3 regions of the Pantoea sp. X-Soil-TKNS-1279 genome follow, and region 3 is predicted to be linked to each of the others. Evidence: predicted binding sites of a transcription regulator. Region 3 holds the regulator's gene; each other region holds the start of a gene.
The links. The regulator PurR, encoded in region 3, represses purine synthesis genes. The targets are predictions, from matches to a motif close to CANGCAAACGTTTGCNTG.

Region 1 (2,204 bases), 1.5 Mb from region 3:
AATCCGGGCGTTTCATTGTTGTTCTCTCTCGTTCAGGATGGAGGGTACTATGCCACAAAAAATCAAAAGATGGTTTTTGTGCACTGAGTTACAAAGCCTTTAACAGCCGCGCTTTTTTACGCCGCCTTGTTTTATACTACGCGCACCTCGTTGTCGCACAGGTTTTAAACATACCATGACCCAGGATGAACTGAAAAAAGCGGTAGGTTGGGCAGCACTGCAATATGTGCAGCCGGGCACCATTGTTGGCGTTGGCACCGGTTCGACCGCTGCTCATTTTATTGATGCGTTAGGTTCGATTAAGCATCAAATTGAGGGCGCAGTTTCCAGCTCGGAAGCCTCAACGCAGAAACTGAAATCCCTCGGCATTCATGTGTTTGATCTCAATGAAGTGGATTCGCTCTCGGTATATGTCGACGGTGCTGATGAGATCAATCCGCAGATGCAGATGATTAAAGGCGGCGGCGCGGCGCTGACGCGTGAGAAAATTGTCTCCGCCGTGGCTGAGAAATTTATCTGTATTGCCGATGCCTCGAAAGAAGTGGATGTATTGGGCCACTTTCCGCTGCCGGTTGAAGTGATCCCGATGGCGCGTTCCTATGTGGCGCGTGAACTGGTGAAATTGGGCGGCCTGCCAGAATATCGTCAGAACGTGGTGACCGATAACGGCAACATTATTCTCGACGTGCACAATCTACGCATCCTCGATCCGATCGCGCTGGAAAAAGCCATCAATGCGCTGCCTGGTGTGGTGACGGTAGGGCTTTTTGCAGCACGCGGCGCTGATGTCGCGCTGATCGGCACTGCTGATGGCGTAAAAACCATTACCAAATGATCTGTCCGGCGCTGTTGCAGCGCCGCTTATTTCCATACGCAAAACATCTTTTCTTCGTATGCTGAAATTCGGTGACTTATGTCACAAAACAGTCATCAACAGCAGGTTCATTCTTCGCTCTGTACGCATATCCCGATTTTGTACGGCATTGTGCTGCCGTAGCGCTGACGCGTGCTGAGGTCGAGGCAATCGATTGTCTTGCTGCAAACGAATTTTTTGATATTTTGACAGAAGGCTGGCTTATGGCAGCCCTCGTTGAATTCTGAATAGGGTCGGGAAATGGCAGAGTTATCACTGGAAAAAGACAAGATTAAGTTCCTGCTGGTGGAAGGTGTCCATCAGAGTGCGCTGGATAACCTGCGCGCAGCAGGTTACACCAACATCGAATTCCACAAAGGTGCACTGGATGCGGAGACGCTGAAGTCCTCCGTTCGTGACGCACACTTCATTGGTATCCGTTCCCGTACCCAACTGACCGAAGAGATTTTCGCTGCGGCTGAAAAACTGGTTGCGGTTGGCTGCTTCTGTATCGGCACCAACCAGGTTGACCTGAATGCAGCAGCAAAACGTGGCGTGCCGGTGTTTAACGCCCCGTTCTCCAACACCCGTTCGGTTGCCGAACTGGTGATTGGTGAAATGCTGCTGATGCTGCGTGGCATCCCGGAAGCGAACGCCAAAGCGCACCGCGGTATCTGGAATAAAATTGCAGCGGGTTCCTATGAAGCTCGTGGCAAGAAGCTGGGTATCATCGGCTATGGCCACATCGGTATGCAGCTCGGTGTGCTGGCGGAAAGCCTTGGCATGCATGTGTTTTTCTACGATATCGAGAACAAACTGCCGCTGGGCAACGCCACACAGGTGCGTCACCTGTCTGACCTGCTCAACATGAGTGATGTGGTCAGCCTGCACGTACCGGAAACCCCATCAACGCAGAATATGATCAGTGCCGCTGAACTGGCGCTGATGAAGCCAGGTGCGCTGCTGATTAACGCCGCACGCGGTACGGTGATTGATATTCCGGCGCTGTGCGATGCCTTGTCCAACAAACATCTGGCGGGTGCGGCGATTGACGTGTTCCCGGTGGAGCCGGCGACCAACAGCGATCCGTTCAATTCACCGCTGTGTGAATTCGATAACGTGATTCTGACGCCACATATCGGTGGTTCGACGCAGGAAGCGCAGGAAAACATCGGTCTGGAAGTCTCTGGCAAGTTGGCGAAGTATTCTGACAACGGTTCAACCCTGTCTGCTGTTAACTTCCCGGAAGTGTCGTTGCCGATGCATGCCGCCAGCGCCAGTCGCCTGTTGCACATCCACGAAAACCGTCCGGGTGTACTGACCGCCATCAACCAGATTTTTGCCGAGCAGG
Region 2 (2,204 bases), 2.0 Mb from region 3:
CGCGCGACTGAAAGCTGAGAACCTTGGCGATCTCCACCATCTGCTGGTCGCCAATCGACAAATCACCCACCAGCTTATGGCTGTTAAAACGCAGGTTCAGACGCGCTAACAGCGCATCCGCCTCGGCATACATCTTTTTCCACTCGATGCGGCCAAAACGGTTCACAAATTCGCGGCCAAGGAAGATGTTCTCCGCCACCGTCAATTGCGGGATCAGGTTAAGTTCCTGATGAATGATGCCAATGCCCGCTTCCTGAGACGCTTTTGGCCCGGAGAACGTGGTTTCTTTACCCAGCCAATGCAGCGATCCGGCATCCATGCTGTAAATACCGGTCAGCACTTTCATCATGGTGGATTTACCGGCACCATTTTCTCCCACCAGCGCCATCACCCGACCAGGCCAGACGGCCAGTGAAGCCCCTTTCAGCGCTTTCACACCGGGAAATGACTTTTCAATCCCTTTGAGTTGCAATAACGGTTGCATAGCGGCCTCAGAAGGTAACGCCCGCGCTCAGGATGACATTCGCATACGGAGAACACTCTCCGCTGCGAATGACCGCCTGACTACGCTGAGTCTGTTGTTTGAACTGTTCATGACTGGTGTAACGAATAGCGATGGTATTTCCCTGGTGTCGTTGCAAGGCATCGAGCACGGCGAGCAGTGCGCTATGGAGCTGCGGGTTGAACTGCTTGATCTCTTCCGCCATCAGGGCGCTCTCAACCTGCATCTCCTGAGTGACCACCTCAACAACCTGTAAAAACTCGGGCGTACCCGGCGTCAGCGCCAGATCAATACGTTGCGGCCCCACAGGAATGGGTAAACCCGCATCGGCAATCGTCAGCGTATCCGTGTGTCCCAGACGGGCAATCACATGAGAGATTTCAGCGTTTAACAAGCGACCTTTTTTCATTTCTTCCACTCCACAGCGAAACGTTTCGCTGACCGGAGTGTATAAAAAATGCATAGCAACTCAATGGCGGCATCACGGAAATGTGATCACCATCGAAACGTTTCGCTTGTGCCAGAAAATATTTGAGTTAGGCGAGGAATAAATCAACCTCCGCTGACAACAGCATAAGAATTTTCACAATGAAGAAGAGAAATACCCCACGCAGTCAGAAGAAATTCCCTTCTCATCCTTATGTTAAGTTTTTTCAGAGGTAACGAAATGTGTATTTGTCATGGATAACAACGCAGGAATCGAAGGATCGAAGCTAATGGATTTTAAATTAAAAGCACTCACCAGCTTGATTACCGTTTCACTGGTGGCCGCCGCTTATGCCAATGAGGGGGACATAACAGCTAATTACGCCACGACAGGCCCTGTCGCCATCGCTTCTGCCGATTTTAGTGTTACAAGTTCAGCAGAAGAATCCGTCCTGTATGAACTGGATGCTTCTGCAAGTCAGAATGCTGTCTCTTTCCGTTGGCGAGTAGCAGAAGGAAAGGGTGTCTTCTGGTTGCAGGAAAAACCGGGGGGAGGATGGAGAACCGAGGTTAATCAAGCGAAAGCAACAGCGCTGGTCCCGACAAACCATACCGGCATTGCAGTTTATGAAGTCAGCGTAACGGACAAAGATGGCAACATCGATACCCGGCAAGTCACCATGACCGCCATTTCCCCGTTTTATTCATCCGTTGAGGAAAATCTGGCTAAACCCACTGAATTTCCCGACTGGGGTGAAGAAAACACATATATGGCGGGAGATAAGGTCACCTTCGCCGGGATTAAGTACATCGCGACAAAATGGACACAATCTACACCCGCTAATGGCGCAGGCTGGAAGTTTGCAGATCCGGAGCAGTTGCGGGAATGGAACAAATCAATGTCTTATTCCCGCAAAGATAAAGTCAGCTGGCAGGGAAAAGCCTGGAAAGCGGCGTACTGGACGCAGGGGAATACGCCAGGAGAACATTCCGTCTGGCTGGAATTATAAGCGGGCTGCCGGAGCAGCCCCGCCAGATTATCAGGGGAGTTTTCTGACCTGTTTCACGTCCAGTTCAATGGCGTTGAAATCCTTATCCAACTCACCGGTTAACTCAACGCGATCTTTTGGCGAAATGGTTTGCCCGCCCCAGCGTTTGTGATCGATTTCAACCTTCATGGTGCCGGTATCATCGCGGAACAGATAATCCTCTTTGCCGATTTGCTTATCCAGATAACCACGCACGGTGATCCAGCTATCGTCCTTCATCTCCTCAG
Region 3 (2,204 bases):
TACCGCCACTTTCCCGACATGGAGCTGATTATCAGTTATGAAGTGTTTAATGGTGTATGGGATGCACTGGCCGATGGGCGGGTCGACGTAGCGATTGGGGCCACTCAGGCGATCCCGGTCGGTGGGCGTTTCGCCTTTCAGGATATGGGCGCGTTGAACTGGCGCTGCGTGGTCAGCCCCGATCATCCGTTGGCAAAAAGTACCTTGTTGGATGACGAAACGTTGCGGGCCTGGCCTTCTCTGGTGCTGGAAGACACTTCACGGGCGTTGCCGCGGCGCATGACCTGGACGTTAGATAATCAACGCCGGCTGGTGGTGCCGGAATGGGAAACCGGCGTTGACTGCCTGCTGGCGGGACTCTGCGTAGGGATGGTGCCGGGCCATTTAGCCCGGCCATTGCTGGATAGCGGAGCATTAACCGAGTTACCGTTACCCACGCCGTTCCCGGAGAGCCCATGCTGTGTCAGTTGGTCGGAACTACGGAACTCGCCGGCTCTGGGTTGGTTGCTGAGTTATCTCGGCGATGCCGAAACGCTCAACCATGAATGGTTGAGCGAAACGGAAACTTAGCGGCGGTAGTCGCGGAACGGGCCGTCAGCGACTGAACGGCGTTCAATCAGCGTTGGCTGAACTTCGATGGTCTGCGGCTCTTCACGTTTGCTGGTGATACGATCCAGCAGCATTTCCAACGCTTTTTCGCCTAACTGAGCTTTAGGTTGATGAACAGTGGTCAGCGCCGGCGTGAAATAACGCGCGTTGCGCACGTTGTCATAGCCGATCACTGAGATATCCTGCGGGACCCGCAGACCCATTTCATCCGCAGCACAGATCGCGCCCATCGCCATGATATCGCCACCGCAGAACACAGCAGTCGGGCGTTGCTTCTGATTGAGGATCTGCTGCATCGCCTGATATCCGGATTCCGGTTCAAAATCGCCCTGCACAATCCACTCGGGCCGCACGGTGATGCCTGCCTCATTCAGCGCCTGCATGAAACCGGCATGGCGGCCACCGCCGGTGTTGCGCTCCATTTGTCCGGGGATGGCACCAATGTCACGATGACCGCGTTCAATCAGGTAACGCCCGGCGAGATAGCCACCCTGAAACGCATTGTCCTGCACCGTATCGGTAAAATCGCCACGCGATGCGCCCCAGTCCATCACCACCATCGGGATATTACGGTTCTCTTCCAGCATGGTCAGCAGGTCGTCAGGGTATTCTGAACACATCACCAACAGGCCATCGACACGCTTCTGCGCCATCATCGACAGATATGCGCGCTGTTTTTGCAGGTCGTTATGCGCATTGCCCAGGATTAGCGTGTAGCCGCGATCGAAACAGTGGTTTTCCACCGCCTCGATTATCTCGGCAAAATAGGGGGCTTCACTGGAGGTGGCCAGCAGCCCCAGCGTTTTGGTGTGGTTGACTTTCAGGCTGCGCGCCACGGCGCTGGGCGAGTAATGCAGCTCTTTGATCGCTTCCCATACGGCGTTACGCGTCTCTTCCGCGACAAAACGCGTCTTGTTGATGACATGCGAAACCGTGGTGGTGGAGACACCGGCGCGTTTCGCCACATCTTTAATTGTTGCCATGAAAATGGTACTCCCGGGCTTATCGCAACTAACTGATAAGTATATTGTTAAACGTTTGCGTCTGCTAATGGTTTTGCGCCCCGATTTTCGGGGCGAATGGCGAAGAAAAAGACATTAACACCTGGTCAATAACGCTTTAACTTGCCGCAAACACAGCGTGCGCAAAATCTGTTGCGCAACGAAAGGCGGCGATTCTAGCAAGCTGGCGCGGATAAGACGAGATTTTTGCCGGAGGCTGTGAGAAAATTACGATAACCCTTCATTTATTGTGACTAAGGAGTTGTGATGAGTACAGACCTGAAACTGGCGCTGTTTACCACTGTGGGCGCGCTACTAATGATTATCGTGTTCAGCTTCACCGCGATCCTTCATTAATAAAAAAGCCGGACCTGAAAATCAGGGTCCGGCTTCTTGTTTTATCGGGTATCGGGCGTTTTTTAGCGGATAGTTTTGGGGGTCATCATACGGCGTGCCCCGACGTAGTGTTTCAGCCAGTAATCCTCACCCAATGCACTGATTTGAATATCTTTACCGGTACGAGGCGACTGGATAAATTTGCCATTACCAAGATAAACACCGACATGATCGGCAGTGCCGCGATTATTGATGCGG

Region 1: a site for PurR is predicted at 1,018-1,035, ahead of serA (phosphoglycerate dehydrogenase). Genes of this name have one in related genera too.
Region 2: a site for PurR is predicted at 925-942, ahead of rbsD (D-ribose pyranase). Genes of this name have one in related genera too.

Annotation. Positions count from the first base shown of each region.
Region 1 covers NZ_AP035948.1:3,499,638-3,501,841, reverse strand. The annotation lists gene AC6I8N_RS16355 (LysR family transcriptional regulator ArgP) at 1-16, opposite strand, end outside; gene rpiA (ribose-5-phosphate isomerase RpiA) at 176-835, shown strand; gene serA (phosphoglycerate dehydrogenase) at 1,115-2,204, shown strand, end outside.
Region 2 covers NZ_AP035948.1:4,298,896-4,301,099, forward strand. The annotation lists gene rbsA (ribose ABC transporter ATP-binding protein RbsA) at 1-484, opposite strand, end outside; gene rbsD (D-ribose pyranase) at 492-911, opposite strand; gene AC6I8N_RS20165 (carbohydrate-binding protein) at 1,183-1,938, shown strand; gene AC6I8N_RS20170 (YgiW/YdeI family stress tolerance OB fold protein) at 1,969-2,204, opposite strand, start outside.
Region 3 covers NZ_AP035948.1:1,961,846-1,964,049, forward strand. The annotation lists gene punR (DNA-binding transcriptional activator PunR) at 1-570, shown strand, start outside; gene purR (HTH-type transcriptional repressor PurR) at 567-1,592, opposite strand; gene cydH (cytochrome bd-I oxidase subunit CydH) at 1,878-1,967, shown strand; gene AC6I8N_RS09330 (C40 family peptidase) at 2,030-2,204, opposite strand, start outside.